DNA from 4 places in the Streptosporangium lutulentum genome. Region 2 is predicted to be linked to each of the others. Evidence: riboswitches for the same ligand, from Rfam matches in the RefSeq annotation. Region 2 holds a riboswitch; each other region holds the start of a gene.

Region 1 (7,721 bases), 2.2 Mb from region 2:
CGCCGAGTGGACCATTCGGCGCCCCGCGCCGGTCAGGCTCCGTCTTCGAGGTCTCCCTCGGACTTGAGGTAGACCTCCTGGAGGTCGCGCAGGATGTCGGGGTCGGGGTGCTCCCACATGCCCCGGCCGGCCGCCTCCAGCAGCCGTTCGGCGATGCCGTGCAGCGCCCAGGGGTTGGACGTGGCGAGGAAGGCCTGGTTCTCCGGGTCGAGCACGTAGGTCTCGGCCAGTTTGTCGTACATCCAGTCGGCGACCACCCCGGTGGTGGCGTCGTAGCCGAACAGGTAGTCGACCGTGGCGGCGAGTTCGAAGGCGCCCTTGTAGCCGTGCTTGCGCATGGCGGTCAGCCAGCGGGGGTTGACCACCCGGGCGCGGAAGATCCTGGAGGTCTCCTCCGAGAGCGTCCGGGTGCGGACGGCGTCCGGCCGGGTGCTGTCACCGATGTAGGCGGCGGGGGCCTTGCCGGTGAGCGCGCGGACGGTGGCGATCATTCCGCCGTGGTACTGGAAGTAGTCGTCGGAGTCGGCGATGTCGTGCTCGCGGGTGTCGACGTTCTTGGCCGCCACCGCGATCCGGCGGTAGGCCGTCTCCATGTCCTGCCTGGCCGGGACGCCGTCGACGCCGCGGCCGTAGGCGAAGCCGCCCCACACCGCGTAGACCTCGGCGAGGTCGGTGTCGTCGCGCCAGTTGCGGCTGTCGATCAGCGGTAGCAGCCCGGCGCCGTAGGCTCCCGGACGGGATCCGAAGATCCGCATGGTGGCCCTGCGTTCGTCGCCGTGCCCCTCCAGGTCGGCGAGCACGTGCGCCCGGACGTAGTTGTGCTCCTCGGGCTCCTCCTGGGCGGCGGCCAGCCGTACCGCGTCGTCCAGCATCGCCACGACGTGCGGGAACGCGTCGCGGAAGAACCCGCTGATCCTGACCGTGACGTCCACGCGCGGGCGGCCGAGCTCCCCGGCCGGGATCGGCTCCAGCCCGGTCACCCGCCGTGAGGCCTCGTCCCACACCGGGCGCACGCCGAGCAGGGCCAGCACCTCGGCCACGTCGTCCCCGGCGGTGCGCATGGCGCTGGTCCCCCACACCGACAGCCCGACCGAACGCGGCCAGTCGCCGGTGTCGTTCCGGTAGCGCTCCAGCAGGGAGTCCGCCATCGCCTGGCCGGTCTCCCAGGCCAGCCTGCTCGGCACCGCCTTGGGGTCGACGGAGTAGAAGTTGCGGCCGGTGGGGAGCACGTTGATCAGCCCGCGCAGCGGCGAGCCGCTCGGTCCCGCCGGCACGTAGCCGCCGTCGAGGGCGTGCAGGATCGCGTCGATCTCGTCGGTGGTCCGCGCCAGCCTGGGCACGATCTCCGTCGCGGCGAACCGCAGGATCCGCTCCACCTGCCCGGTGTCCACCACGGTGCCCCCCATGACACCCGCGACGGTGTCGAGGGACAGGACGGCGGCGGTGACGTCGGCGACGGCGGACGGCTCCCAGGCCCGGTGTTCCATGGCCTCGACCAGCGCGCGGGCCAGCGTCTCGGCCTCGTCCGTGCCGATCCGCCCCGCCGTGCCGTCCTCGGCCAGGCCGAGGGCCTCGCGCAGGCCGGGAAGGGCCTCGCTGCCGGCCCACATCTGGCGGGCGCGGAGCATCGCCAGCACCAGGTCGATCCGCGTCTCGCCCTCGGGGGCGAGGCCCAGCACGTGCAGGCCGTCGCGGATCTGGACGTCCTTGACCTCGCACAGCCAGCCGTCGACGTGCAGCAGGAAGTCGTCGAACTCCGCGTCGTGCGGGCGGTCGGCGAGACCCAGGTCGTGGTCGAGTTTGGCGGCCTGGATGAGGGTCCAGATCTGGGCGCGGATCGCCGGGAGCTTCGCCGGGTCCATCGCCGCGATGGAGGCGTGCTCGTCGAGGAGCTGCTCCAGCCGGGCCATGTCGCCGTAGGTGTCGGCGCGGGCCATCGGCGGGACGAGGTGGTCCACCAGGGTGGCGTGGGCGCGCCGCTTGGCCTGGGTGCCCTCGCCGGGGTCGTTGACCAGGAACGGATAGATCAGCGGCAGGTCGCCGAGCGCGGCGTCGGGGCCGCAGGAGGCGGACATCCCGTTGGACTTGCCGGGCAGCCACTCCAGGTTGCCGTGCTTGCCCACGTGGACCACGGCGTGGGCGCCGAAGCCGTCGGCCAGCCAGCGGTAGGCGGCCAGGTAGTGGTGGCTGGGCGGCAGGTCGGGGTCGTGGTAGATCGCGATGGGGTTCTCGCCGAACCCGCGCGGGGGCTGCACCATGACCACGACGTTGCCGGCGCGCAGCGCGGCCAGCACGATCTCACCCTCCGGGTCCTGTGACCTGTCCACGAACAGCTCGCCGGGCGCCGGGCCCCAGTGCTCCTCCATCCGGGTACGCAGGTCTTCGGGCAGGGTGGCGTACCACTCGGCGTAGCGGCTCGCCGCGATGCGCACCGGGTTGCCCGCGAGCTGCTCCTCGGTGAGCCAGTCCGCGTCCTGCCCGCCCGCGGCGATCAGCGCGTGGATCAGCGCGTCGCCGTCCTGCTCGGTCACGCCCGGCAGTTCGCCCTCGGCGCCGATGTCGTAGCCACGTTCGCGCAGCACGGCCAGCAGCCGCACCAGGCTGGCGGGGGTGTCCAGGCCGACGGCGTTGCCGATCCGGGAGTGCTTGGTGGGGTAGGCCGACAGCATCAGCACGAGCTTCCGCTCCCCGGCGGGGACGTGCCGCAGTACGGCGTGCCGCACCGCGATGCCCGCCACGCGTGAGGCCCGTTCGGGGTCGGCCACGTAGACGGTCAGCCCGTCCTCGTCGATCTCCTTGAAGGAGAACGGCACCGTGATGATCCGCCCGTCGAACTCGGGGATCGCGACCTGGGTGGCCGCGTCCAGCGGCGACAGGCCGTCGTCGCTGTCGGTCCAGGACGCCCGGCTGCCGGTCAGGCAGAGTCCCTGCAGGATGGGCACGTCCAGGTCGGCGAGCGCGCCGACGTCCCAGGACTCGTCGTCCCCGCCGGCCGACGCGGTCGCCGGCCGGGTCCCGCCCGCGGCGAGCACGGTCACCACCAGGGCGTCCACCGTGCGCAGCGCCTCCAGCAGGCCGGGCTCGGCGGTGCGCAGGGAGGCGCAGTAGACGGGCAGCGCCCGGCCGCCCGCGTCCTCGATCGCCGCGCAGAGGGCCTCGACGAAGGCGGTGTTGCCGGCGACGTGGTGGGCCCGGTAGTAGAGCACCCCGACGACCGGCCCGTCCTGGCGACGGCTCTCGCGCTCCAGCACGCCCCAGCTCGGGGTGGGGGCGGGCGCGGCGAACCCGTGCCCGGTGAGCAGCAGGGTGTCGGACAGGAACCGGTGGAGTTCGACGAGGTTGGCGGGCCCGCCGTGGGCCAGGTAGGCGTGCGCCTCCGCGCAGACCCCGCCGGGCACGGTGGACAGCTCCATCAGCTCGGCGTCGGGCGCCCGCTCGCCGCCGAGCACGACGACGGGCCGGGGCCCGGCGAGCAGGGCGTCCAGTCCCTCCTCCCAGGCCCGGCGCCCGCCCAGCAGGCGGACCACCACCGCGTCGACGCCCTCCAGCAGGGGCGGGAGGTCCTCGGCGGAGAGCCGGGCGGGGTTGCCCAGCCGGTAGTCGGCGCCGCTCGCGCGGGCGCTGAGCAGGTCGGTGTCGGAGGTCGAAAGCAGGAGGATCACGCGCCACACTCCAGGGAAAGCGGGACGGTACGGCCCGGGGATGCCACAGGGTGGCGGAACGGCGAGAACGGGGCGGTACGCCCAGGGGATGCCACAGGGTGGCGGAACGGCGAAGGCGGGACGGTACGGCTCAGGGGTGCCACGAAGTGGCGGGGGAACGGCGAAAAGCGCACAGGGCTTCCTCCCTCGGGGTCCTCGCCCCGGGTCGTCGTCGGCTACGACGGCTGGAGTCTCCTGGCTCCCGGATCGGTGCTCACCCCGGCCTTCCCGTCCGTCGTCGGACAGTGACCTGGGTGGGGTTCGCTCCCCGGTTACAGTGGCGGGACCGCGCCGGACTCACACCGGCTTCCTCCCTTTTGCCATCGCAATGATGACACTACGGCAGTCCCCTTCCTTGCAAGAAACTGGCGTTAACATCCTGAGCGTGGTCATTGCACACTTTTCCGGACGATCGCGACTTGACGCATGTCCCGGGGCGCTCCAGGTGCACGCCGCCGCCGACGGCGGCCTGGCGCGCGTCCGCGTTCCCGGAGGCCGGTTGACGACCTCCCAGCTGCGGGAACTCGCCGGAGCCGCCTCCACGTACGGCAGCGGTGTCATCGAGCTGACCTCCCGGGCCAACGTCCAGGTGCGCGGCCTGGGCGAGGGAGGTGGATTCGCGGCCCGCATGGCGGCCGCGGGCCTGCTGCCCTCGGCCACCCACGAGCGGATCCGCAACGTCCTCGCCTCCCCCCTGACCGGTCTCGACGGCGGCGGGATCACCGACGTCGGCCCGCTGATCTCCGAGCTGGACCGGCACCTGTGCGCCCGGCCCGCCCTCGCCGCCCTTCCCGGACGGTTCATGTTCGCGCTCGACGACGGCCGCGGCGACGTGGCCGGGCTCGGCGCCGACGCCACGATCCTGCCGACCGGCCCCGACGAGGCCGCGGTGGTCCTCGCGGGCGTCGACGGCGGCCTGCGCGTCCTGCTGGACGCGGCGGTGCGGGCCCTGCTCACCGCCGCCGAGGAGTTCCTCGCGGAACTGGCCGCCCAGCAGATCACCGCCTGGCGGATCGGCGAGCTGGAGGACGGCCCCGCACGGGTCGCCGCCCGGATGCGCGCCCGCTCCGGCGAGTACCCGCCGCTCCCCGGCCATGACCCCGCACGGGCCGCCGGGACCGCCGCGTCCGCCGCCCCCCTGCGGCTTCGCCCCGTCGGGCTCGGGCCGGTGGGCGTCGTCGAACGACCGCGCGCGTCCGCCGACCGGCGGGTCGCCCTCGGGGTCGCGGTGCCGCTGGGACGGCTGACCTCCGCCCAGGCCGAACTGCTCGCCGGCCTGGCGTCCTGCGGAGAGCTGCGGCTCACCCCGTGGCGGGGCATGGTCCTGCCCCGGCTGGACCGGAAGGAGGTCGCCGGGACGGCCGCCCGGCTGGCGGAGGCCGGTCTGGTCACCGACCCCGCCTCACCGTGGATCGGCGTCACCGCCTGCACCGGCCGTCCCGGCTGCGCCAAGTCGCTGGCGGACGTGCGGGCCGACGCGACCCTCGCCATCACCTCGGTACGGAACGAACCGGCTGATTCCGGTACGCTCCCCGTGCACTGGGCGGGCTGCGAGAGGCGCTGCGGTCGCCCCAGGGGACGAGTCGCGGACGTGGTCGCCACCGGCGACGGGTACCGCCTGGACCTGGACGGCCGGAGCCTAGCCTGTGCGGACATCGAAGAGACCGCGGCCGCGATGACGGCCGCCAGAGGGGAACTGTGATCGACTACGTCCGTGACGGCGCCGAGATCTACCGCCGTTCCTTCGCCACCATCCGCGCCGAGGCGGACCTGAGCGGCATGCCCGCGGACGTCGCCCAGGTGGCGGTCCGCATGATCCACTCCTGCGGGATGGTCGACCTGGTCACCGACCTCGGATGGTCTCCAGGTGTCGTGGCGTCGGCGCGCGAGGCCCTGCGGGCGGGCGCCCCGGTGCTGTGCGACGCGACGATGGTCTCCTCGGGGGTGACCCGGCGCCGCCTTCCCGCCGACAACGAGGTGATCTGCACGCTGGGCGACCTCCGCGTGCCGGAACTCGCCGAACGGCTGGGCACCACCCGCAGCGCGGCCGCCATGGAGCTGTGGCGGGAGCGGCTGGAGGGCTCCGTGGTCGCGATCGGCAACGCGCCCACCGCGCTGTTCCGGCTGCTGGAGATGGTCGAGGAGGGCGCCGGGCGACCGGCCGCCGTCCTCGGGATACCGGTCGGCTTCATCGGCGCCGCCGAGTCCAAACAGGCCCTCGCGGAACACGGGGCCGGCCTGGAGTACCTGGTCGTGCACGGCCGCCGGGGCGGAAGTGCGATGACCGCCGCCGCGGTCAACGCGATAGCGAGCGAGGACGAATGAGCGACATGCTGACCGGACGGCTCTGGGGTGTGGGACTCGGCCCCGGGGATCCCGAACTGGTGACCGTCAAGGCCGCCCGCCTCATCGGCGAGGCGGACGTGATCGCGTTCCACAGCGCCCGGCACGGCCGGAGCATCGCCCGGTCGGTGGCCGCGCCGTACCTGCGGGACGGCCAGATCGAGGAAGCCCTCATCTACCCCCTCACCACCGAGACCACCGACCACCCCGGCGGCTACCAGGGGGCCATCGACGACTTCTACGCCGCCTGCGCGGTGCGGCTGGCGGCCCATCTGGACGCCGGGCGCGACGTGGTGGTGCTGTGCGAGGGCGACCCGCTCTTCTACGGCTCCTACATGCACATGCACAAGCGCCTGTCGCACCGCTACACCACCGAGGTGGTCCCCGGCGTGACCTCGGTGAGCGGCGCCTCCGCGGTCCTCGGGCGCCCGCTGGTCGAACGGGACGAGATCCTGACCGTGCTGCCCGGAACGCTCCCGGCCGAGGTCCTCGCCGAGCGCCTGGCCGCCACCGACTCGGCGGCGGTGCTCAAACTCGGCCGGACGTTCACCAAGGTCCGCGACGCGCTGGCCGAGGCCGGGCGCCTCGACGAGGCCTGGTACGTGGAGCGCGCCACCACCGGCGGGCAGCGCCTGGCCCCGCTCGCCGAGGTGGACCCGGACAGCGTGCCGTACTTCTCGCTGGCCCTGATCCCGAGCCCGGCCAACGCGGCGCCGGCCGCGGCCGCGCGGGAGAGCGAGACCTCGGCCGCCGGGACCTCGGGCGAGGTCGTCGTGGTCGGGCTCGGCCCGGCCGGACGGCCGTGGCTGACGCCCGAGGCGCAGGAGGCGCTGGCCGCCGCCGACGAGCTCATCGGGTACGGCCCCTACCTCGACCGGGTGCCGCCCAACCCGCGCCAGCTCCGCCATCCCACCGACAACCGGGTGGAGGCCGAACGGGCCGCGCACGCGCTGGAGCTGGCCCTCGCCGGATCCCGGGTGGCGGTGGTCTCCTCGGGTGATCCCGGGGTGTTCGCCATGGCCAGCGCGGTGCTGGAGGTGGCGTGCGAGCCACGGTTCGCCGACGTCCGGGTGCGGGTGCTGCCTGGCCTGACCGCGGCGCACGCGGTGGCGAGCCGGGCGGGGGCGCCCCTGGGTCACGACTACTGCGTGCTGTCGCTGTCGGACCTGCTCAAGCCCTGGGAGGTCGTCGCCGAGCGGATCAGCGCCGCGGCGAAGGCGGACCTGGTCCTGGCGATCTACAACCCGGCCTCCAAGAGCCGCACCTGGCAGGTGGCCGCCGCGCGGGACCTGCTGCTGGAGCATCGCGCGCCGGAGACCCCCGTCGTGATCGGCCGCGACGTCGGCGGAGCGGGGGAACGCCTGACCTTCACCACGCTCGGCGAGCTCGATCCCGCCGTGGTCGACATGCGCTGCCTGCTGATCGTGGGGTCCTCCACCACCCGCGTGGCCGAGCGGGGCGACGGCGGCCGGGTGGTGTTCACCCCCCGCCGCTACCCGGCGTGAACACCTCCCCGCTACCCGGCGTGAACGTCTCCGGCGCCCGCCACGGTCTCCAGCCAGGCGACCGCGTCCTCGACCGTCTCCACCGCGGTGACCCCGCCGGGCGGGGGCGGGCGCCGTACGATCACGACCGGAAGCCCGAGCTCGCGGGCGGCGAGCAGCTTGGCCGTGGTCA
Region 2 (7,721 bases):
TCGCGATCACCGGCTTGGGGAACGCGGCCAGCGCCCGTTCGGCGGTGACGGTCAGTCCCGTGTCGTCGCCGGCCTCGGAGAGCCCGGCGATCTCCGAGATGTCGGCCCCCGAGCAGAAGGTGCCCTCCGCCCCCGTGAGCACGAGAACGCGCACGCCGGAATCGTTCTCCAGCGCCGCGAGCAGGCCGGGCAGAGCACGCCACATGGCCACGCTCATCGCGTTGCGTTTCTCGGGGCGGTTGATCCGCAACGTGGCGACGTGGTCATCGACGGACAGTTCGAAACCGGCGGGAATCTGCACGAGATAGATTCTCCCGGGGCGTTCGTATGATCATGCGGGCAGCCCCCGGACCCGAGAGGCCCGGACGCCGCGACCGCGCTATCCGAGGTGGGGCCCCGCGGTCGCCTAGGCCGACCTGCCGTCAGCGCTCCCGTCGCTCTCCGAGGGCCGCGCCTCGCGAACCCCTCCCCCTCCGGCGAACAGCCCGGACAGCATGCCCGCCGCCTCATCCGGGGCGTCGACCCGGAACCGGGGCAGCGCCTCGGGGTATTTGTCCCGGATGAACTTCACCATGTGCTCGCGCATGTCGCACTTGAGGTCCCAGGCGCTGGGAGAGTCGGCGGCGCTCATCAAAGCGCGCAGCTCCAGCAAACCGTTGGGAAGGGTGTCGGTGACCTGCAGGGTCCAGTCCTTCTGGTCCCACAGCGGGTGTTCGCGCAGCGCCCGGTAGAGCTCGGCGCGCAGCTCGTCCACCGGCACCGACCACTCCAGGCGGAGGAACACCGCGCCGATCACCCGGCTGCCGTGCCGGGTCCAGTTCTCGAAGGAGTTGGACGTGAAATAGGAGACCGGCAGCACCAGGCGGCGCTCGTCCCACAACCGCACGACCACGTAGGTGAGGCTGAGCTCCTCGATCCGGCCCCACTGCTCCTGGATCACGACCACGTCGTCCAGGCGGAGCGCGTCGCTGAAGGCCAGCTGCAGCCCGGCGAGCAGGTTGCCCAGGGTGGACTGGGCGGCGATACCGACGACCACGCCGGCGATGCCGGCGGAGGCCAGCAGTCCGGCGCCGAGCGCGCGTACCTGGGGGAAGGTGAAGAGCATCGCGCCCAGCGCCACCACGATGATCACCGCCGAGGCCACCCGGCGGACCAGGGTGATCTGGGTGCGGATCCGGCGAGCCCGCCGGTTGCCCTCCCCCTCGACGGCGACCAGCCGGTCCAGCACCACGTCGGTGACCGCGAAGGCGGCCTGGATCACCAGCCAGGAGACGCCGCCGATCATGGCCAGGCTGAGCAGCCGCTGGATCAGCGGGCTGATCGAGTCGTCGGCCATGCCCGGCTCGTAGACCGCGTAGGCGGTCACCACCGCCGCCGTCATGAACGCCGGCCAGGTGCAGCGCCGCACGAGCGGCGCGGCGAGGACCCACTTCTCACCGATCAGCCGCCACCGTAACGCCCGCCTCAGCAGCTCCACGATCACCACGGCGAACAGCACGGACGTGAGCAAATAGATCCAGCTGGACACTGACGGCGTCCCCCTCGTCGTCTCTACCCCTGACGGGCCAGACTCACCAGGTAATCAGAAGGACTCGTCGAAGGAAACACTCCCCTCGACCGCCACCTGGTAGGCCGAGACCCGCCGCTCGAAAAAGTTAGCCAATTCCTGCACATCCTGAAGCTCCATAAACGCGAACGGGTTGGCCGTGCCGTACCGGACGGGCATCTGGAGCCGGACCAGCCGCTGGTCGGCGACGTATTCCAGATACTGGCGCATCTGGTCCACGCTCATCCCGAACAGCCCGTCGCCGCAGAGATCGGCCGCGAAGGCGAGCTCGGCCGCCACCGCCTCCTCGATCATCCGCGTGACCTGCTCGCCGAGCTTGTCGTCGAACAGCTCCGGCTCCTCCGCCCTCACGGTCTCCACCACGCTGAAGGCGAACTCCATGTGCATGGACTCGTCGCGGAAGACCCAGTTGGTCCCGGTGGCCAGGCCGTTGAGCAGACCCCTGGACCGGAACCAGTAGACGTAGGCGAAGGCGCCGTAGAAGAACAGGCCCTCGATGCACGCGGCGAAGCAGATCAGGTTGAGCAGGAACGCCCGCCGGTCCTCCCGCGTCTCCAGCCGGGTCAGGTCGCCGAGCGAGTCGATCCACCGGAAGCAGAACTCGGCCTTGTTCCGGATCGAGGGGATGTGCTCGATCGCGGAGAAGGCCTGGACCCGCTCCTCATGATCGGGCAGGTAGGTGTCCAGGAGGGTCAGGTAGAACTGGACGTGCACGGCCTCCTCGAACAGCTGCCTGCTGAGATACAGGCGCGCCTCGGGGGCGTTGACGTGCTGGTAGAGGTTCAGCACGAGGTTGTTGGCCACGATCGAGTCACCGGTCGCGAAGAACGCGACGAGGCGGTTGATCAGGTGACGTTCCTCGGGCGTCATCCTGGCCAGGTCGGCCAGGTCGGAGGTGAGGTCCACCTCCTCCACGGTCCAGGTGTTGCGGATCGCGGCCCGGTAGCGCTCGTAGAACTCCGGGTACCGCATGGGCCGCAGCGTGAGGTCCATTCCAGGGTCGAGCAACATCAGGGCAAAGCCTTTCCTGAAAAAAAATGCCTACTGGCAGGCGTCGCAGTACTCGGGGTTCTCCAGGGAGCACGCGACGGCCTCGGGGTCGAGCACGGTCTGCGCCGCCTGGGCCGCGGGCGCCTGCACGGTGGCCTGCGAGATCCGGGTGGCCGGGCGCGAGCGCAGGTAGTAGGTGGTCTTGAGACCGGACTTCCATGCGTAGGCGTACATCGAGGAGAGCTTGCCGATGGTCGGCGTGGCCATGAAGAGGTTCAGCGACTGCGACTGGTCGATGTACGGCGTGCGCGCGGCGGCCAGGTCGATCAGCGCCTTCTGCGGCAGCTCCCAGGCGGTCCGGTAGAGCACCTTGAGGTCGGCGGGGATCTCGGGGATGTCCTGGACGGAGCCGTCGGCACGCTTGATCGCGTCACGGATCTGCGGGGTCCACAGGCCGCGGGCCTGCAGGTCGCGGACCAGGTAGCGGTTGACCTGGAGGAACTCCCCCGACAGGGTCTCGCGCTTGAAGACGTTGGAGACCTGGGGCTCGATGCACTCGTAGCAGCCCGCGATGGAGGCGATGGTGGCGGTGGGCGCGATCGCGATCATCAGCGAGTTGCGCAGGCCGGTCGTCGCGATCCTCTCCCTGATCGCCGTCCACTCCGCCGATCGCGCGGCGTCGTAGTGGTCGGGGTGGAGCACGCCGCCGGCGGCCCTGGTCTCGTCGTAGGAGGGGTGGCGGCCCCGCTCGACGGCCAGGTCCGCGGACGTGCCGTAGGCGGCGAGGGCGATCTCCTCGGAGATCCGGGTGGACAGCTCCAGCGCCTGCGGCGAGTCGAACGGCAGCCGCAGCGCGAACAGCACGTCGGCCAGGCCCATCACGCCCAGCCCGATCGGGCGCCACTTCTCGTTGGCCGTCCTCGCCTCGGGCGTCGGGTAGAAGCCCAGGTCGATGGTCCGGTCCAGGAACCGCACGGCGGTGCGGACGGTCGCGCGCAGCCGTACCCAGTCGACTCCCTCGCCGGTGAGGTGGGCGGCGAGGTTGATCGAGCCGAGGTTGCAGACGGCGGTCTCGGCGTCGTTGGTGACCTCGAGGATCTCGGTGCAGAGGTTCGAGAGGTGGATGACGTTCTCGGGGCGGGCCGTCTGGTTGGAGGTCCGGTTGGCCGCGTCCTTGAAGGTCATCCAGCCGTTGCCCGTCTGGGCGAGAGTGCGCATCATCCGGCCGTACAGCGAGCGGGCCGGGATCTGCTTGACGAACCGGCCCTCGGCCTCGGCGGCCCGGTAGGCCTCCTCGAACGCGGCGCCGTACAGGTCGGTGAGGTGCGGGACCTCCTTGGGGTCGAACAGCGACCAGACGCCGTCGGCCTCGACCCTGCGCATGAACTCGTCGGGGATCCAGTTCGCCAGGTTCAGGTTGTGCGTACGGCGGGCCTCCTCGCCGGTGCTGTCCCGCAGTTCGAGGAACTCCTCGACGTCGGCGTGCCAGGACTCCAGGTAGACGCAGGCCGCGCCCTTGCGACGACCGCCCTGGTTGACCGCGGCGACGCTGGAGTCCAGCGTGCGCAGCCACGGCACGATGCCGTTGGAGTGACCGTTGGTGCCCCGGATCAGCGAGCCGCGCGAGCGGACCCGCGTCCAGGCGATCCCGATCCCCCCGGCGTACTTGGACAGTCGCGCGACCTGCCCGTAGCGCTCGTAGATGGCCTCCAGGTCGTCCCGGGGAGAGTCGAGCAGGAAGCAGGAGGAGAGCTGGGGCCTGCGCGAGCCGGAGTTGAACAGCGTGGGCGAGCTCGGCAGGTAGGACAGGGTCGTCATGAGCGCGTACAGCTCGGCGGCCTCGTCGACGGTCTCCGACAGGCCGCAGGCCACCCGGAGGAAGAAGTGCTGGGGCCGCTCCAGGACCTTGCGGGTCTCCGGGTGGCGCAGCAGGTAGCGGTCGTACACCGTGCGCAGCCCGAAGTACTCGAAGCGCCCGTCGGCGTCCGGTGCGACCAGCGCGTCCAGCGCCGTGGCGTTGGCGGCCACGAACCGGGCCAGCTCGTCCTGGATGAGCCCGGCCGCGTGCGTCGCGGCGATGGACTCGGAGAAGGTCCGGACCCCGTGCCCGGCGGCCTCGTCGGCGATCAGCTCGGCCAGCATCCCGGCGGCGATCTTGGAGTTCGCCGGATCAGTGATCACCCGGGCGGCGGCCTCGTCGATCGCCAACCGGCGGTCGACCTGGTCGTTCCCGGTCTCCTTGGTGGCGTCGACCAAGGTCTGTGTCACGTTTTACCCCTCGCGTGCTCGTAATTCCCCCGTTGGCTCCCGCCGGAAGGGCGCACGCGTCTGAGAGCGGTTCCGGGCATGCCGGACCGCCTCGTTCCGCGAGCCCTCCCTCGAGGCCCTGGACAGTTTTCATGGTCGCCGGCAGGTTTTCGGACTCACGGGCGCCTTGCTCACGCCTACCGACCGTCGCTTCCCAGGCAAGGTGCGCCCAGTGCTCTCATGACGGTTGTCGTTCCCGTTCACCGCTGCGGGGCAGCCCCGGAGTCTCACCGGGTTCCCTCTTGCCTCGCCCCCGGAAGGGCGAACCAGCAACGAGTGAGGATCCTACATCTAGTGGCGCTTGACGCAACCACCCCTACACCTTGTGCTTGAGGACCTGAGCAGCCCCAGGTCGTAGAGAACCCCGCGGGTGCGTCCGGTCTCGGTGACGAGCCACTGGCGGAAATCCTCGCCGCTCAGATACACCCGGTTCCAGCCGTTGGCCGCGCACACCTCCTGCCAGCGCGGCGTGTCGTCCAGCCTGTCGCACAGGGCGACGGCCTCGTCCCTGTCCTCGGGGCGCATGCCCCGGGGGCCGAGCAGGCCGCACCAGTCGCTGTACTCCAGCCGGACTTCCAGCTCCAGGAGCGTCGGCGCGTCGATCCCGTCGATCCGCTGGCCGGAGGAGACCACCAGGGGTCGCAGGCGGCGCGCGGCGATCTCCTCCTTGAAGGAGCGGGCCGACCCCAGGAGCGCGGCCACCCGGCCGTCGTTGAGTGCCTCGACCGACTCGGCCCAACCGGGATACCCGCTGTATTCCAGCAGCCGGGCGTCCACCCCGAGACACTTGCCGATCATGCCGTAGAGCACGTGGTCGGAACCTCCCGTGAACCGGCCGCCCACCACCAGCCCCGCCGGATCGCGGCGGAGCACCTCGACGAAGTCCTCGAAGGTGCGCAGGGGGGAGTTCGCGGGGACGACCAGGGCCGCCCAGTCGCCGATCAGGCGGGCGAGGGGGGTGGTGGAGTCCACCACGGAGGGGGCGTTCGTGATCTCCGCCCCGGCCACCATCGGCATCCCCGTGAGGAGCAGCTTGCCTTCACTCATGAACGGGCCGTGGTCGGCGGCGAACGTGTTCATCGTGGCGGCGTCCAGACCGCCCGGATGGTTGCTCACTCCGACGGTCCTCGCCAGCTTCGCGTCGATCATGACGGCGGCCAGCGTGCGGGCGGCCAGATCCCAGCCCTGCCCGTGGGCCGTGGGCGCGATGATGGACAGCCTGCCGACCGTGGACGCGCCGGAGTTCCTCGTCGAACCGCACCCCGCGGCGACCATGATCCCCGCGGCGAACGCAAAAAACCCCCGACGGCGCATAAGCGGCCCTTCCCCCAAGATCCCCCTATACTTCAGGTTACTCTCATGTCACTCTCTGTCACATGTTGGGGGGTGTCGTCTCGGCCGGGAGGGGCTCCCCGGCGCGGTGAACACGCGGCGGGGAGCCCGGGGAAGGGGCCGGGAAGGCCAAGTCCCGGAGGCTCCGGGAAGGTCGGCGCCCAGGTCACTCCACCGTGACGCTCTTGGCCAGGTTGCGCGGCTTGTCCACGTCCCGGCCCAGGGCGACGGCGGCGTGGTAGGCGAAGAGCTGGAGCGGGATCGACAGCAGGATCGGGTCCAGCTCGGTCTCGTTCTTGGGCACCACGATGCAGTCGTCGGCCAGCTTGGTGTCGGCCGTACGGTGCCCGACCATGAGCACCCGCCCGCCGCGCGCGCGGATCTCACCCAGTGTGGTGAGGTTCTTGTCCAGCAGCTCGTCGTCGGGGACGATCGCGACGGTCGGCATGTCAGGGCCGATCAACGCCAGCGGGCCGTGCTTGAGCTCGCTGGCCGGGTAGGCCTCGGCGTGCACGTAGGAGATCTCCTTGAGCTTCTGCGCGCCCTCGCGGGCCACCGGATAACCCCGGACCCGGCCCACGAACATCATGCTCGGCGAGGTGGCGTACTTCTCCGCCAGCTCCCTGATCTGGGACTCCAGCGTGAGGATCTCCTTGATCTGGTCGGGCAGCCTGCGCAGGCCCTCGCAGACGCGCCGGCCGTCGGCCGGGGACAGGTCGCGAACGCGGCCCAGGTGCAGCGCGAGCAGGGCGAAGGCCACGGCGGTCGAGGTGAACGCCTTCGTGCTCGCCACCGAGACCTCGGGACCCGCGTGCAGGTAGACGCCTCCGTCGCACTCCCGGGCGATGGCGCTGCCGACGGTGTTGACGATGCCGAGCACCCGCCCGCCCTTGCGCTTGAGCTCCTGGACGGCGGCGAGGGTGTCGTAGGTCTCCCCCGACTGGCTGATCGCCACGTAGAGGGTGTCGGCCTCCACGACCGGGCTGCGGTAGCGGAACTCGCTGGCCGGTTCGGCGTCGGCCGGGATCCGCGCCAGCTCCTCGATGAGCTGCGCGCCGATCTGGCCCGAGTAGTAGGCCGAACCACAGCCGATGATCTTCACGCGGCGGAAGGACCGGGTCTCCCGCGCGTCCATGTTGAGGCCGCCGAGGTGCGCGATGTGGAAGCGGTCGTCGAGACGCCCGCGCAGCGTCCTGGCGACGGTGTCGGGCTGCTCGGAGATCTCCTTGAGGAGGTAGTGCTCGTAGCCCCCGGTGTCGTAGTGGCCGTCCTCCCAGTCGACGGTCAGCGGCTGCTTGGCCGTCTCCCGCGCGTCGCTGGCGAAGGTGTGGAACCCGTCGGCCTTGAGCACGGCGATCTCGCCGTCCTCCAGGTGGACCACCTGGCGGGTGTAGCGGACGAGCGCGGCCACGTCGGAGGCGGCGAACATCTCCTTCTCGCCGATGCCCAGCACGATCGGGCTGCCGTTGCGGGCCACGACCACCTCGCCGGGCCGCTGCGCGTCGATCACCGCGATGCCGTAGGT
Region 3 (7,721 bases), 3.0 Mb from region 2:
GGCCGAGCGGGCGAGCCGCAGGAGCTCCTCCAGGTCGCAGGAGGCCGCGATCAGCGCGGCGACGGCGTCCATGGCCTGGGCGGCCTGGGTGCGGCGTTCGGCGGCGGGGACGAGGCCCAGGTGGCGGGAGGGGGTGGCGACGGCGTCGCTGCGGCGGATCGCGCCCAGCACCGGGACGCCGCTCTCGGCGAGGGCCTCGCGGCAGATGCTCTCGTGCCGTTCGGAGCCGATCCGGTTGAGGATCACCCCGCCGAGCCGGATCCGGGTGTCGTAGGAGGCGAACCCGTGCACGAGCGCGGCCACGGACCGGCTCTGCTTGGCGGCGTCCACGACCAGGACCACCGGCGCGTCCAGCAGCCTGGCGACGTGCGCGGTGGAGGCGAACTCGCTCGCGCCCGCGCCGTCGTACAGGCCCATCACCCCCTCGACCACCGCGAGGTCGGCCCCGGCGGCGCCGTGCCCGAAGAGCGGGGCGATGCGCTCCTCCCCCACCAGCCACGGGTCGAGGTTGCGCCCGGGACGGCCGGTGGCCAGGGCGTGGTAGCTGGGGTCGATGTAGTCGGGGCCCACCTTGTGCGGGGAGACCGCCATGCCCCGGCGGGTGAACGCGGCCATCAGCCCGGTCGCCACGGTGGTCTTGCCCGCTCCCGAGGCCGGGGCCGCGATGACCAGACGGGCTACCATTCGATGCCCTTCTGGCCCTTCTGCCCGGCGTCCATGGGGTGCTTGACCTTGCCCATCTCCGTCACCAGGTCGGCGGCGTCGAGCAGCCGGGGGTCGGCGTCGCGGCCGGTGATGACGACGTGCTGGCTTCCGGGCCGGGCCCGCAGGGTGTCGATCACGTCGTCGACGTCGATCCAGCCCCACTTCATCGGATAGGTGAACTCGTCGAGCACGTACAGGCGGAACGTCTCGGCGGCGAGGTCGCGTTTGATCTGCTCCCAGCCCTCGCGGGCGTCGGCGGCGTGGTCCTCCTCGCTGCCGGGGCGCTGGATCCAGGACCAGCCCTCTCCCATCTTGTGCCAGGAGACCGATCCGCCCTCTCCGGAGTCGCCGAGCACCCGCAGGGCGCGTTCCTCGCCGATCCGCCACTTGGCGGACTTGACGAACTGGAAGACCCCGATCGGCCAGCCCTGGTCCCAGCCGCGCAGGGCGAGGCCGAAGGCGGCGGTGGACTTGCCCTTGCCCGGTCCGGTGTGGACGATCAGCAGCGGCCGGGCGCGGCGCTGCCGGGTGGTGAGACCGTCCTCGGGAACGCTGACCGGTTTGCCCTGCGGCATCGTCAGTCCTCTCTCTTCGTCATGCGGCGCTCCGCCGCTCACGGATCATGCCGGCGAGGTCGGTGAGGTCGTCGAGACGCACCGTCTCGGCCCCCATCCGCCCGGCCAGGGCTCGGGCGAGGCCCAGGCGGACGTGCCCGCCCTCGCAGTCGACCACCACGCTCGTGACCCCGGCCAGGAGTCCCGCCGCGCGATGCGACTCCTCCACGGTGCCCGAGGTGGCCCGCCCGTCGGTGACCAGGACCACCAGCGGGCGCCTGGCCGGGTCGCGCAGGCGTTCGACCCTCAGCACCTCGGCGGCGCGCAGCAGCCCGGCGGCCAGGGGGGTACGGCCTCCGACGGGCAGCTCGCGCAGGCGGGCCGCGCCGGTCTCGACCGAGGAGGTGGGCGGCAGGACGAGGTCGGCGCGGGTGCCCCGGAAGGTGATGAGCCCGACCTTGTCGCGGCGCTGGTAGGCGTCGAGCAGCAGTCCCATCACGGCGGTCTTGACGGCGCGCATGCGCTGCCTGGCCGCCATGGACCCGCTGGCGTCGACGACGAACAGGACCAGGTTTCCCTCGCGGCCCTCGCGGACGGCCTCCCTGAGGTCTCCGCGCCGCAGGAGCAGGCCCGCGCCGCTCCTGCCGCGTTCGAGCTGGTACGGCGCGGCGGCGCCGACGGTCGCCCGCAGGTGCAGGGAGCCCGGGCGCCCCTGGGGAACGCGGGCGCCGGTGGTCCGGCCGAGGGGTGTCATGGCCCTGGACCGCCGTCCCGGAGCCCCCGAGCCGACCCCCGGGACCGTGAACAGCCTGGTCCTCGCCGCGGGGTCGGCGTCGAAGGTCTGCTCGCGGCCTCCGGGACCGGCCTCCGGCCCGGGGCCGGCGGAGGGCTGGGCGCCGGAGGGCGGGGTGGTGGGGGGCGGGGCGCCCGGCGCTCCGGGGTCCGGGGCTGCGGGTCCCGGGACGTCCGGGGTCGCGGAGGCGGTGGAGTCGGTGGAGTCGGTGGAGTCGGTGGAGTCGGCGCCGCCGCCCGAACCGTCCGGCCCCTGATCGTCGGGGCCCGCGCCGCCCGGACCCTCCGGACCCGGGTCGTCCGGATCCGGGTCCTCGGGGCCCACGGCGGCCGGGTCGTCGGGAATCCGGTTCAGGAGGTCCTCCAGCTTGGACTCGTCCAGGCCGGGGGCGTCGAAGGGGTCACGGCGCCGGCGGTGCGGAAGGGCGAGCCTGGCGGCCTCGCGCACGTCGTCGGCGGTGACGACGGTACGGCCCTGCCAGGCGGCGTGGGCGATCGCCGCACTCGCGGTGACCAGGTCGGCGCGGAGCCCGTCCACCTCGAACGCCGCGCAGACCGTGGCGATCTGCAACAGCGCGGAGTCGGGCAGCACCACCCGGGGCAGCCGGGCCCGGGCCTCGGCGATCCGCCTCGCCAGGTCCTGCTCCTCGCCGGCCCACTTCTGGGCGAAGGCGTCGGGGTCGGCCTCGAACGCCAGGCGCCGCCGTACCACCTCCGCCCGCTCCGGCGCCTCCCGCGACGCCCGGACCTCCACGGTCAGCCCGAAACGGTCCAGGAGTTGCGGCCGGAGCTCCCCCTCTTCGGGGTTCATGGTGCCCACCAGCAGGAACCGGGCCGCGTGCCGTACCGACACGCCTTCGCGCTCGACGTAGCACGTGCCCAGCGCGGCGGCGTCCAGCAGCAGGTCGACCAGGTGGTCGTGGAGCAGGTTGACCTCGTCCACGTAGAGGACGCCCCGGTGGGCGCCCGCCAGGAGGCCGGGTTCGAAGGACTTCACGCCCTCGGTGAGCGCCCGTTCGATGTCGAGGGAGCCGACCAGGCGGTCCTCGGAGGCGCCGACCGGCAGCTCCACCAGGCGGGCGGGCCGCACGGTACCGGCCGCGGAACCCGCGGGCGGCTCGGCGTGCGCCCGGGCCTCGTGCGGCCCGTCGGGGCAGCCGGGGTCCGGGGTCGCGGGGTCGCAGGAGAAGCGGCAGCCGCTCACCACCTCGACGGGGGGCAGCAGCGCGGCCAGCGCCCGCACGATCGTGGACTTGGCCGTGCCCTTCTCCCCTCTGACCAGCACCCCGCCGGAGCGGGGGGACACGGCGTTGAGGATCAGCGCGAGCTTCAGGTCCTCCGATCCCACGATCGCGGTGAAGGGATAACGGGACTCACGCACCTTCGAGATCTCCTTGCCTTTTGTCATGGGGTGTAGCTCAGCTGCCAGCGCCCGCCCCGGCCGGTGAGCGCGACGCGGGCCAGCGGCGCGACGTCGATCCGCCAGAACGCCGCGGCGGGCGCCCCGAGGGCGTGGACGACCGCGGCGCGGATGACCGGGGGGTGGGTGATCGCGACGAGCCTGCCGGGGGCGCGGCCGGCGAGCCAGCCCGCCACCCTGCCGAGGAGGCCGGCGATCGACTCTCCCCCGTGGGGCGCCGCGGCGGGGTCGCCGAGCCAGGAGGCGAGAGCCTCGGGTTCGGCGGCCTCGACCTCGCCGAGCGTCCGGCCGCTCCAGCGACCATAGTCGCAGTCGGCGAGCAGCGGGTCGGGGTCGGCCCGCAGGCCGAGCGCCGCGGCGGTCTGGACGCAGCGCACCTCGGCGGGGCAGGCCGCCGAGCCGCGGCCGAACTCCCGCGCCAGGCCGGTGGCCCGGCGCAGGCCGCGTTCGTCGAGCGGTTCGTCACCCGGGAACGCGGCCCGTGCCGTCGCCGAGGTGGAGGCGTGACAGACGAACAGCAAGCGGGTGACCCCCGAGGGGGTCGTCACCCCGTGCTGCGCCCGCGCGCGGCGAAGGCGAACAGCGCGCCGATGCCGGTCCAGAACACCGCCTGGGTGCCGATGGACGCGATCCGGAAGTTCCACAGGAGATCGGCGGGGAAGCCCGCGGGCACCTCGTTGATCTCCGGAAGGAGGATCAAGGCCACGGCCACGGGGATCAGCACCGAAGCCCCCGCCGACAGCCAGCGCAGCCAGGGCTCACGCTGTGCGGCGTACCGGTAGGCGGCGGCGCCCGCGGCGACGGCGAGGATCCCGATGAGCACCGCGACCAGGTAGAGCACGGTGCGCTGGTTGATCGTCTCGGGATCACCGACCGCAGGTGGGTTGGCGGGATATTTCAGGAAAGGGATGAGGACGATGGCGCCGAAGGCGGCGGCCGCGAGGGTCACCGCGAGCACCGGTTCGGAGCGGGGCCCGGCCCGGCCGCGCAGGAACGCGTAGACGAGGGCGAACAGCCCCCCGACGGCCAGTCCGTACAGGGCCAGGGCGAGGAAGAGCCCGAAGCGCTGCCCGTCCCTGCTGACCAGTGCCTCGTCCTCGTCGTGGGAGTGGGCCGCGGGTTCGGCGGCCTCGTGGGAGTGGGATCCGGCCGCCGGGGCGGCGGCCGAGGCCGCCTCCTCGATCGCGATGGCCTGGTCGATGCGCGGCTCGCCCACGGCGTAGGCGAAGGCTGCCGCGAACAGCCCGGCGAGCAGTCCGGCGAGTAGTCCCCGGACGATGAGTTTGGTGATCACATGCGGCTCAGTGACACGGGACGCCGAGCAGATGGCGCCCGTCGTGCATGAGCTCGTGCAGGTAGTTCCCGGCCTGCGAGACCGCTCCCTGGTCGAACGTGACCAGGTAGGCGAGCAGCAGCAGCACCGGTACGGCGAGCAGCCACCAGGTGAGTGAGGACAACGGGATGGGCTTGGCGTGCGGAGCCGAGATCTGGCTCACGGCCACCTCCTTCGGGATTGACGCGTCCCTTTTTCGTAGGTCGGTGGCGGTCGAGTGACCTGGCTTCCGGCACTGACGTGCCGGTTACAGTGGCGCGACCGCACCGGTATTTCACCGGATTTCCCTCGCACCGCCACAAATCCCCCGGAACGTACCCCGGTTACCTATCCCCCGTCAATCCAGACATCAAGACCATCCGGACATGACGGTGCGGGGAGGCGATCCCATCGGGACCGCCTCCCCGCACGATCGGAGGATCACTACTCGCCGGTGAGGGCCGTCACCAGCTCCGCGGCGGTCCGGCAGCGGTCGAACAGCTCACCCACGTGGGCCTTGGTGCCGCGCAGCGGCTCCAGGGTCGGAACGCGCTGCAGCGACTCGCGGCCGGGGATGTCGAAGATCACCGAGTCCCAGGAGGCGGCGGCGACCGACTCGCTGTACTGGCTCAGGCAACGCCCCCGGAAGTAGGCGCGGGTGTCGCTGGGCGGGATCTCGATGGCCCGCTGGACCTCTTCCTCGGTGACCAGCCGCTGCATCCGGCCCCGGGCGACCAGCCGGTTGTACAGACCGCGGTCGGGCCGGATGTCGGAGTACTGGAGGTCGACGAGCTGCAGGCGCGAGTGGGACCAGGGAAGGTTGTCGCGGGTGCGGTAACCCTCCAGCAGTTCCAGCTTGGCGACCCAGTCCAGCTCCCTGGAGAGCTGCATCGGGTCCTCGGCCAGACGGGTGAGGACCGACTCCCAGCGGTCCAGGACGTCCTTGGTGGGCTCGTCCACGCCGTTGGCGCTGCGCTCCTCGGCATACTTGCGCGCCAGCTCCAGATACTCCATCTGGAGCTGTACGGCCGTCAGCCTGCGGCCGTCGCGCATCGGGATCTCGTATTTGAGCGTGGGGTCGTGGGAGACCGCCCGCAGGGCCTGGACCGGGTTGTCCACGGTGAGATCGCGGGTGAAGTAACCGTCCTCGATCATGGCGAGGACCAGCGCGGTGGATCCGAGCTTCAGGTAAGTAGAGATCTCCGACATGTTGGCGTCACCGATGATGACGTGCAGGCGGCGATACTTCTCCGGATCGGCGTGCGGCTCGTCGCGGGTGTTGATGATCGGCCGCTTGAGCGTGGTCTCCAGGCCCACCTCGACCTCGAAGAAGTCGGCGCGCTGGCTGATCTGGAAGCCCTCGCTGCGTGAGTCCTGGCCGATGCCGACCTTGCCCGCGCCGGTGACGACCTGCCGGGAGACGAAGAACGGCGTCAGGTGCCTGACGATGTCGGCGAACGGCGTGGCCCGCCGCATCAGGTAGTTCTCGTGGCAACCGTAGGAGGCGCCCTTGTTGTCGGTGTTGTTCTTGTAAAGCTGGATCGGGGCGTTGGCCGGCACCGCCGAGGCGCGGACCGCCGCGTCGTGCATGACCCGCTCCCCCGCCTTGTCCCAGATCACCGCGGCTCGCGGGTTGGTGCACTCGGGAGTGGAGTATTCGGGATGGGCATGGTCCACATAAAGCCGGGCGCCGTTGGTCAGGATCACGTTGGCCAGGCCCAGATCCTCATCCGTGAGCTGGCTCTGGTCGGCCACCTCCCTGGCCAGGTCGAAACCTCGCGCGTCTCGCAGAGGATTCTCCTCCTCGAAGTCCCAGCGCGCGCGCCGCGCCCGGGCCGTCGAGGCGGCCAGGTAGGCGTTCACGACTTGGGAGGAGGTCACCATCGCGTTGGCCCCCGGCTGTCCGGGCACGGAGATGCCGTATTCGGTCTCGATGCCCATCACCCGCCGTACCGTCATGCGCACCCTCTGTTCATCCGGGACTGTTCTCTTCTCCGTATGTATTCCCGACCCTAGACCCTTCACTATGCCCGGTGGTCGGACAGTTATGGCACCGAGGCCTTTTCGCCCGCAACGAGGGGCCCCACGACGGGCGGAACGGGCGCCGGCGAGGGCCTTCCCCGCCGCCGGGCCTTCACGAACTCCTGGACGGGGCGTTCGGCCACCCGGTACACGAGGTAGGAGAAGGCCATCGCGGCCAGCACGGTGACCGCGGCGGTCAGCCAGGGCGGCAGCGTGTCCCGCAGGGCCGGAACGATCAGGACGGCGGCCGTGGCGTGGAAGAGGTAGAGGGGGTAGGTGAGCGCCCCCAGGACGGTCAGGCCCCGCCAGCGGAGCCGGCGCAGCCCGCCGAGCGCCACCATCGCCATGAGCACGTAGAAGCCGATCACGGTGGCGGCGACGGCCCAGCCGGGCACGGGCATCGCGGCGTAGCCGACCAGCTCGATCCGCCCCTCGACCCGGTCGAGCGCCGCGCTGACCGCCAGGCCCGCGCTGATCCCGGCGACGCACCACAGGATCAGCTTGGGCCCGTACCTGGTCATCAGGAAGAAGGCCATGCCGCCGACGAAGTACGCCGCGTACTTGGGCATCACCACGAGCTCGACCCACGCGTCGTCGCTGCCCGCGAAGAACCCCGCGGCCAGCAGCCAGACGCCCATGAAGATCAGGCAGCGGTTGAACGTCACCCCGGTGAGGATCAGGATCGAGATCAGCACGTAGAAGCGGAGCTCGACCCAGAGCGACCAGTAGACGCCGTTGGCGTCGTAGACGCCGAAGGCCCGCTGGAGGAGCGTGAGGTTGACCCCGTACTCCCCGAGGCTGAGCTTGGGGTCCAGGGCCGTGGCGGCGGTCAGGCCGTAGACGGCGGCGGTGGCGCCGACGCTGATCCAGTAGGCGGGGAAGATCCGCACCAGCCGGGAGAGGGCGAACGCGCCGA
Region 4 (7,721 bases), 1.4 Mb from region 2:
CCATGATCATCGTTGAGGTGAGCCGCCAGACCTCTCTCATGTGATGTTTCGTTCCAGTGAGCAGTCCGCGCATTTCTCGCCGCCCGGTACGCGGTAGTACAGGCAGCAGCTTCGCCGCCGAAATCCCAGATCCGGCCCGGTGAACTCACCTGTACCGCGTAGGTCTCCGGTGCCGAGCAGGCCTGCGGCGAGCTGGGTGAGAGTCCCGCGCAGGTCGGGACGGGCCCGCAGGACGGCACGTGCCGCTTCGGCCAGGGCGGACGCGGCGTTGCCGTGCAGGAGCCGCGCGGCGACCTTGACCCGCAGCCCGGCGGACAGCGGCGCCAGGTGATCGTCCATGACCAGGCGGTAGACGACTCGCGTCAGGGTGTCGTCGCAGGGCACCTGCCATCCACGGGGCACGGGCAACCGCAGCGCGGGCCCGTCCGTCCGTTGCCGGAGGTCGCCGAGGTCGGGGATGACGCCGTGCAGGGTGACGCAGCCCAGCACGACGGACCACAGCCGGGCGGCATGACCGAGTTGGACGATGGAGGCGGCTATCCGCAGCTCGTGCGTGCCGTAGCGGGCCGCGCGGGCGGCCACCAGGTGCGGGAGTCCCTCCACGTAGGCGTCCGTGACGGGCCGCCACGCGCCACCGGCCTCGCCGACGTCGACTCCGACGTCGAGGGAGAAGAACGACCCCAAGCCGGCGATGTCGGCCAGGACCGCGGCGACGGACTCGGGCGGGACGGGCCGCAGGCGGGTCATGCCGAGGTCACCCCGTCCTCCTCCGAACGGCGGCGCGTGTCGGCCAGGCTGTCCGGCACCACGCTGATCTGCGGGACTCCGGTACGGGGGTGACGATCCACCTCGGCGTCCACGCGGTAGACCTCGGCGAGCAGGGAGGCGGTGAGCACCTGGGCGGGCGGGCCCGCCGCGACCAGACGGCCGGTGTCCAGGACGCAGATCCGGTCGCAGAACGCCGCCGCCAGGTTGAGGTCGTGCAGCGCGACGACGGCGGTCACCCCGAGCCGCCGGACCAGCTGAAGGGTGTCGAGCTGATGGCGCAGGTCGAGGTGGTTGGTCGGCTCGTCCAGCACCATCGTCCCGGTCCGCTGCGCCAGCGCGCGGGCGATCAGGGCGCGCTGCTTCTCTCCCCCGGACAACCTGTCGAACGGGGCCCGGGCGAGGCCGGCGATGTCCAGATCCTCCAGTGCGCTCATGATGATGTGCCGGTCGCCGGTGTCATCCCCTTGGAACATCCGCTTGTAGGGAGTGCGGCCCATGGCCACCACGTCGTACACGGTCAGCTCGAACTCGCCGGGTGCCTCCTGCAGGACGGCGGCCAGTCGCCGAGCCAGCCACTTGCCGGTCATGCCCCAGACGTCCTCACCGTCCAGCAGCACCCGCCCCGAGGTCGGGCGCAGCGCCCGGTAGAACGTGCGCAGCAGGGTGGACTTGCCTGCCCCGTTGGGTCCGACGAGCGCGACGACCTCGCCGGGGACGACGTGCAGCGAGACGTCCCGCACCAGGGCCCGGCCCGCGATGACGACGCTGACCCCTTCGACCCGCAGCGCCGCGGGTTCGCCCACCGGGGTCATCGGGCCGCCTTACGCCGCATCAGCCACAGAAAGAAGGGACCCCCGACCAGGGCGGTCAGGATGCCGATCGGGATCTCCTCCGGGGCGGTCACGCTGCGCGCGGCGAGGTCGGCGGCGATCAGGAAGGCCGCGCCCAGCAGGGCGACCGCCGGCAGTGCGCGCCGGTGGTCGGCGCCGACCAGCAGACGCACCACGTGCGGCATCATCAGCCCCACGAACCCGATCGAGCCGCTGACGGCGACGATCGCGCCGATCATCAGGGCGATGAGCACGAACAGCGCGGCGCGGAAGCGGTGAACGTTCAGGCCCAGGGCCGCGGCCGCCTCCTCCCCCGCCAGCAGCAGGTTGAGCGGGCGGGACACACCCAGCAGCACCGCGGTGCCGGCAAGGACCGCCCCGGCGGGGATCCACAGCAGGTCCCAGGTGGTGCCGGCCAGGCCGCCCAGCATCCAGCGCAGCGCCGATTCGGCTTTGCGCGGGTCGCCGGAGGTGATGATGAGGTAGCTGGCGACGGCCGAGAGCACCTCGCCCGTGGCGACCCCGGACAGCACCAGCCGCATGGTGGTCATCCGCCCTTTGGCACTGGCCAGGAAGTAGACCAGCAGCAGTGCCGCCAAAGCGCCGCCGAAGGCGGCCAGGGGCAGGGAGAAGGCGCCGAGCAGCGAGACGTTGAGCACCATGACGAGCACGGCGCCGACGGTCGCCCCCGATGACACCCCGAGCAGCATCGGGTCGGCCAGCGGGTTGCGCACCAGGGCTTGCAGGGCCATCCCGCACACCGACAAGCCCGCGCCGACGACGCCGCACAGCAGGACCCGGGGAACCCGGACGTCCATCACGATCGTCTCCCTGACCGGCGTCCAGGTGGGCTCGACCAGCGCGGGAAAGATCCGGTGCAGCAGGATGCCCCACACCTCGCCGAACGGCAGGCGGACCGAGCCGATCGCGATCCCGGCCGTGGCGGTCACCACCACGGCGATGCCGAGCAGCGTCAAGACCAGCGCGTACGGCACGCGTGCCCGACCGGCGGCGGCCTCGGTCGTGGTCGCCGCCGGCCGGGATTCGGCGATCTCGATCACGCGAAGCGGTCCGCGTGCAGCTGGCGGGCCAGCGATTCCACGCCGGCGGGCACCCGCACGCCCAGCACCGTGGACGACAGCGGCAGCACCGCGAAACGCTGGTTTTTGATCGCGGGCACGTCCTTGAGCGCGGGATTGGAGAGCAGGAACCTCTTCTTGTCCTCCGCGGACTCGTCGCCGTAGTCGTAGATGACGATCACCTCGGGCGCCCGCTCGGCCACCTGCTCGAACGAGACGTCCCCGAAGGCCTTGGGAAGGTCGGCGAACAGGTTCGTCCCGCCCGCCAGTTCGATCATCTCGTTGCCGATGCCGGCGCCTCCCGCGGTGAAGGCCGTCTTGTCGCCGCTGTCGTAGACGAACACCTTGACCGGGTCGATTCCGCCGATCTTCTCCTTGACGCGATCCAGCACTCCGCGCATCGCGGCGATCTGCCGCTCGGCGCGATCGGCCACGCCGAAGATCTTCCCGATCGTCCGGATCTCCTCCTCGACCTGGACCATGGTCACCGGGCCGGTCGGGCAGCCTTCGATGTTGACGTGGGAGTCGATTCCGGCCTCGGCCAGGACGGCACGGCCACGTCCCTCCTTCTCGTCGAAGGCGCTGTTGAACCCGCCGTACACGAAGTCGGGTTCGACCGACAGCAGCGACTCGTAGGAGGGGTACTCCTTGGCGAGCACCTTGATCGCCCGGTAGACGGTTTCGTACTCGGGCAGGATCCGGTCGTCGAGATAGGCCGTCGCGACCATCGACTTCTCCAGCCCGAGGGCGAGCATGACCTCGGTGGCGTGCTGGTTGAGCGTCACCGCCCGCTGCGGCGGCCGCCGGTAGGTGGTGCTCACCCCGCAGTTGACCACGGTGACGGGGAAGCCCGCGACAGGCGGGTTCGCGGCCGAGGGACCGCGCTCTGTGGTGGCCCCGGTGGCTCCGGTGTTCCCGCAGCCGGTCATCAGCAGGGCCGACACGAGGAGCAGGAGGAGCGGGCGCGCGCGCCGGGCCGTCATGGCCGGATCCTTTCGCTCACGAGCGGCACCCGAGGAGCGCGGTGGGATGAAGAAGCAGAGGACGGCTCGACCGCCGGGATTCCGAGCGGCGCAGGGGGGACGGAGCGTACTCGGGTGTCGTTGGACCCGTAGAGGGCGACGGACACCGCTTCGCCCCGTGAGCGGGGAAAACCCATTGATGGTCTCCTGAAAACGGGCCGCGGCCGCCATTCCTCGACAGCGACCGCGGCGGGCGAGGAGCCGGATCGCCAGAGGAGTCCCGTACGGCGGGCAGCCCGAAACCCGGCATGCCGCGCACCGTCCTCTCTTGGGGAGATCCGCCCCATATCGTGAGGAGGCGACCGCGTGAGTCTCCTGGCTCTCGGGTCGATGCTCGTCCCGGCCTTCCCACCCGCACGCGGGCAGTGGCTTGTTCGGGATCCGCTCGCCGATCACAGTGGCGGGACCGCACCGGATTCACACCGGATTCCTCGTTCCGCCGTCGCCTTCACCGACCATGGTCGCACACCCACCATCAGAGACAAAGACGGCGTTTACGTGACGGAATGCGTCCGACCATGTCATCACGGCCTCACGTTTGGGGTGATCGGACGAGGGAAGCCGCGCCGGATGTTCGACGACTTCGCTTTCGACCACATCGACGTCGGGCCGGTGACGCTGCGCGTGCGCCACGGCGGCTCAGGTCCGGCGGTGGTGCTCCTGCATGGCCATCCGCACACTCACGCGACCTGGCACAAGGTGGCTCCCGCGCTCGCCGAGCACTTCACCGTCGTCTGCCCCGACCTACGCGGCTACGGCCGCTCGACCGTTCCAGCGGATGAGCCGGAGCACGCACAGATGTCGAAGCGCGCGATGGCGGACGACGTCGTGGCTCTCATGCACGCTTTGGGCCATCACGAGTTCGCGGTCGTCGGGCACGATCGCGGGTCGTACGTCGCCTTCCGGTTGACGATGGACCATCCGGAGTCGGTGCGGGCTTTCGTGAACATCGGCGGCCCCCCGATCGGCGAGGTGCTCGATCGCGCCGGGGAGACCTTCGCGCGACTGTGGTGGCACTGGTTCTTCCTCGGGCAGACGAAGAACCCGGCGGAACGTGTGATCAATCAAGATCCGGACGCGTGGTACGCCGACAGGTCCGACCGCGTGGCGGACGAGGCGCTGGAGGACTACCGCGCCGCGCGACGCGACCCCCAGACCGTCCACGCCATGTGCGAGGACTACCGCGCGGGACTCACCGTGGATCGGCGCGACGACGCCGCCGACAAGGCCGCAGGAAAGAAGATCGCCTGTCCGGTGCTCGTGGTCTGGGGCAGGCACGACGACCTGCCGGAACTGTACGACGGCGACCCGGTCGCTCCCTGGCGGACCTGGGCGACCGATGTCAGGGGATGCGAGATGGACGCGGGACACAGCGTGCAGGAGGACAATCCCGAAGCGCTCCTGGACGTGCTCGTGCCTTTCCTGATGTCACACCGGGGAGATCCCTTTCCCCACGCCCGGCCGCCGGATGGCGAGCGTCCAGAGCGCGGGGAGCGGGTCGGGGAGCGCCGTCGCGTTTGACGACGGCGGGGTCGAGCCCGAGCCGGCTGAAGAGGTGGCCCAGGGCGGCGAGTCGGGCTTCAACTCGGTCCAGGGCGGTGAGATGGGCTTCGACCCGGTCGCCGCATCACGGCGGAGATCGGGTCGAAGCGGTGCGGGGCGGCTCTATGCGATCTTGGGTGCGGCGCGCATGGCGGCGTAACAGCACCGGGTGCCGTCGGCGAGCGTGGCGAACACCACGGGCAGGGCGTCCACGCCGAAGGCCGAGCCGGTCGCGGCGAAGACGGTGTCGGTGACCGGGATCAGGACGGCCTCCAGCGGCGGGGACAGGTCCTTCATCCCGTCGACGAACTCGTACCGCAGGTGCGCGGTGCCGTCCTCGTCCTGGGTGATGGTGATCTCGACGCCTTCGCGACGGTAGGTGCCCAGGTAGGGGGTGACGTCCACGGCGGGCGGCTCGGCGGGCGGGCCGAAGGCCTCGGGCATGGTCACACCGGCCAGTTCGGCGAGGAGTTCCCGGAACAGCGCATCGTACAGTTCGCGGGTCCCGCCGCCGTTGGCGAGCAGCACGACGGCCACGTCCGCGTGCGGCACGACGCGCAGGTAGCCGTGCTGGCTCACCGACGACCCGTCGTGGCCGTAGCCGGCGACGCCGTCCCAGTCGTAGAGGCTCCAGCCCAGCCCCCAGCCGTCGGCGCTGACGGTCCACTTGTCGGGGCTGTCGACCTCGCGGCGCTGCATCGCCGCGACCGAACCGGCCGACAGCACGCGGGTGCCGTCCGGAGCGAGGCCGCCGGCCAGGTGCATCCGGGCCAGCCGAACGACGTCGGCGGCGGTGGTCAGGACCCGGCCGTAGGGGCCGGCCGAACGCGGCATCATGTCCCAGGCCGGGGCCGGGTCTGGGTCGGCTCCGGGCTCGCCCAGGTGCCCCATCGCCACCCGGAACCGCAGCGCCTCCTCGGGCAGCGTCATCGAGTGCTCCAGCCCCAGCGGGACCAGCAGCCGGTCCTTCAGCGCCTGGTCCCAGACCTGGCCGGTGACCACCTCGACGACGCGGCCCAGCACGTTGTACCCGACGCTGGAGTAGGAGGTGCCCGTCCCTGGCCGGCAGTCCAGCGCGACGCCCTTGGCGGCCTCGACGTATTTGGCCAGGCAGTCGTCGCCGCGTCCGGTGTCGTGATTGAAGTCACAGGTCAGCCCGCTGGTGTGGGAGAGCAGCCGGCGGACGGTGATCTGCTCGGTCGCCGCCGGGTCGGCGGTGGCGAACTCCGGAAGCACCTCGGTCACCGGCGCGTCCAGATCCAGTTCGCCGGAGTCGACCAGCTGCATGATCAGCGTGGCGGTGTAGACCTTGGCGATCGACCCGGACTGGAAGATCGAGTCGGTCGTCACCTCCACCCCGGTCCCCCGGTGCAGCACCCCGCTGGCCAACTCGTGGATCCGGCCGTCCACCAGAACGGCCAGGGACGCGCCTGGGACGTGGTGGGTGGCGCGCAGCCGGTCCAGCCGCGTCTGCCAGTGGTCCAGGTCGATCCGGTTCTCGTTCTTCAGCATGCCATGCTCTCTGGAGTGTCGATCGGGGTGGTGATCTGTCGTCGCCGCGCTGGGCGCCGGCGACATGATCAATCATTCGCCCTGGCCAGAGCGGGAACAACGGCGGATCCCGCAACGGTTCGTTAACACAGGAGTTCACGGATCGGGGCGACATGGAATTACGGGACATCGAGATTTTCTTGACCCTGGCCGAAGAACTGCACTTCGGCCAGACCGCCGAACGACTCCACGTGTCGGTGGCGCGGGTCAGTCAAGCGATCAAGAAACAGGAACGCGCCGTCGGCGCCGAGCTGTTCGAGCGCACCAGCCGCCAGGTGAGGCTCACCTCGGTCGGACGGCAGCTCCGCGACGACCTGGCCCCCGCCTACCGGCAGATCCAGGAGGCGATCGCCAGAGCGGCCGCGGCCGGGCACGGCCTCACCGGTACGTTGCGGGTCGGCTTCTCCGCGGCGTGGTGCGGCGGTCTCATCGTCACAGCCGCCGACCTGTTCCAGACCCGCAACCCCGACTGCGAAGTCATCATCCAGGAGATACCGCTCCACAACCGCTTCGGACTCCTGCGAGCACGCGAACTCGACCTCCAGCTCACCGAGCTCCCGGCCCACGAGCCCGACATCACCACCGGTCCCGTCGTGTTCTCCGAACCACGCGCGCTCGTTGTCGCCGCCGGCCATCCGTTCGCCGGACGAGAGACGGTGTCACTGGAGGATCTCGCGGACTCCCCGCTGATCACGATCTCCGGTCCGCCCCGGTACTGGATGGACTTCCATCTCCCCTCGTCCACCCCGAGCGGAAAACCCATCCCGCAGGGTCCCGAGACCGTCGCCTGGCAGGAGGTCCTCTCGCTGGTCGCCGCCGGCAAGGGCGTCTGCCCCACCTCGGCCCGCGCCGCCGATTACTACTCCCGCCCGGACATCGCCTACGTCTCCTTCAGCGACGCGCCGCCCATGGAGTACGGGCTCCTCTGG

The links. A riboswitch is a leader RNA that binds a small molecule or an ion and turns the genes downstream of it on or off. The one in region 2 is predicted to bind cobalamin.
Region 1: another riboswitch for cobalamin. It lies ahead of cobN (cobaltochelatase subunit CobN); the one in region 2 lies ahead of J2853_RS04290 (ribonucleoside-diphosphate reductase subunit alpha).
Region 3: another riboswitch for cobalamin. It lies ahead of J2853_RS17980 (CbtB domain-containing protein); the one in region 2 lies ahead of J2853_RS04290 (ribonucleoside-diphosphate reductase subunit alpha).
Region 4: another riboswitch for cobalamin. It lies ahead of J2853_RS10070 (ABC transporter substrate-binding protein); the one in region 2 lies ahead of J2853_RS04290 (ribonucleoside-diphosphate reductase subunit alpha).

What each region holds. Positions count from the first base shown of each region.
Region 1 is NZ_JAUSQU010000001.1:3,248,052-3,255,772, forward strand. It holds gene cobN (cobaltochelatase subunit CobN) at 33-3,662, opposite strand; cobalamin riboswitch at 3,874-4,058, opposite strand; gene cobG (precorrin-3B synthase) at 4,087-5,403, shown strand; gene J2853_RS14640 (precorrin-8X methylmutase) at 5,400-6,026, shown strand; gene J2853_RS14645 (precorrin-2 C(20)-methyltransferase) at 6,023-7,549, shown strand; gene J2853_RS14650 (cobalt-precorrin-6A reductase) at 7,561-7,721, opposite strand, start outside.
Region 2 is NZ_JAUSQU010000001.1:1,000,513-1,008,233, reverse strand. It holds gene J2853_RS04305 (enoyl-CoA hydratase/isomerase family protein) at 1-301, opposite strand, end outside; gene J2853_RS04300 (mechanosensitive ion channel family protein) at 407-1,528, opposite strand; gene J2853_RS04295 (ribonucleotide-diphosphate reductase subunit beta) at 1,583-2,578, opposite strand; gene J2853_RS04290 (ribonucleoside-diphosphate reductase subunit alpha) at 2,609-4,825, opposite strand; cobalamin riboswitch at 4,949-5,150, opposite strand; gene J2853_RS04285 (Bug family tripartite tricarboxylate transporter substrate binding protein) at 5,156-6,178, opposite strand; gene glmS (glutamine--fructose-6-phosphate transaminase (isomerizing)) at 6,363-7,721, opposite strand, start outside.
Region 3 is NZ_JAUSQU010000001.1:4,009,141-4,016,861, forward strand. It holds gene J2853_RS17955 (cobyrinic acid a,c-diamide synthase CobB) at 1-684, opposite strand, end outside; gene cobO (cob(I)yrinic acid a,c-diamide adenosyltransferase) at 678-1,280, opposite strand; gene J2853_RS17965 (putative cobaltochelatase) at 1,300-3,459, opposite strand; gene J2853_RS17970 (histidine phosphatase family protein) at 3,456-4,019, opposite strand; gene J2853_RS17975 (CbtA family protein) at 4,016-4,765, opposite strand; gene J2853_RS17980 (CbtB domain-containing protein) at 4,773-4,967, opposite strand; adenosylcobalamin (AdoCbl) riboswitch at 5,011-5,104, opposite strand; gene dop (depupylase/deamidase Dop) at 5,228-6,742, opposite strand; gene J2853_RS17990 (acyltransferase family protein) at 6,829-7,721, opposite strand, start outside.
Region 4 is NZ_JAUSQU010000001.1:2,365,645-2,373,365, reverse strand. It holds gene J2853_RS10085 ((2Fe-2S)-binding protein) at 37-747, opposite strand; gene J2853_RS10080 (ABC transporter ATP-binding protein) at 744-1,580, opposite strand; gene J2853_RS10075 (FecCD family ABC transporter permease) at 1,577-2,650, opposite strand; gene J2853_RS10070 (ABC transporter substrate-binding protein) at 2,656-3,660, opposite strand; cobalamin riboswitch at 3,986-4,177, opposite strand; gene J2853_RS10065 (alpha/beta fold hydrolase) at 4,270-5,220, shown strand; gene J2853_RS10060 (serine hydrolase domain-containing protein) at 5,365-6,753, opposite strand; gene J2853_RS10055 (LysR family transcriptional regulator) at 6,906-7,721, shown strand, end outside.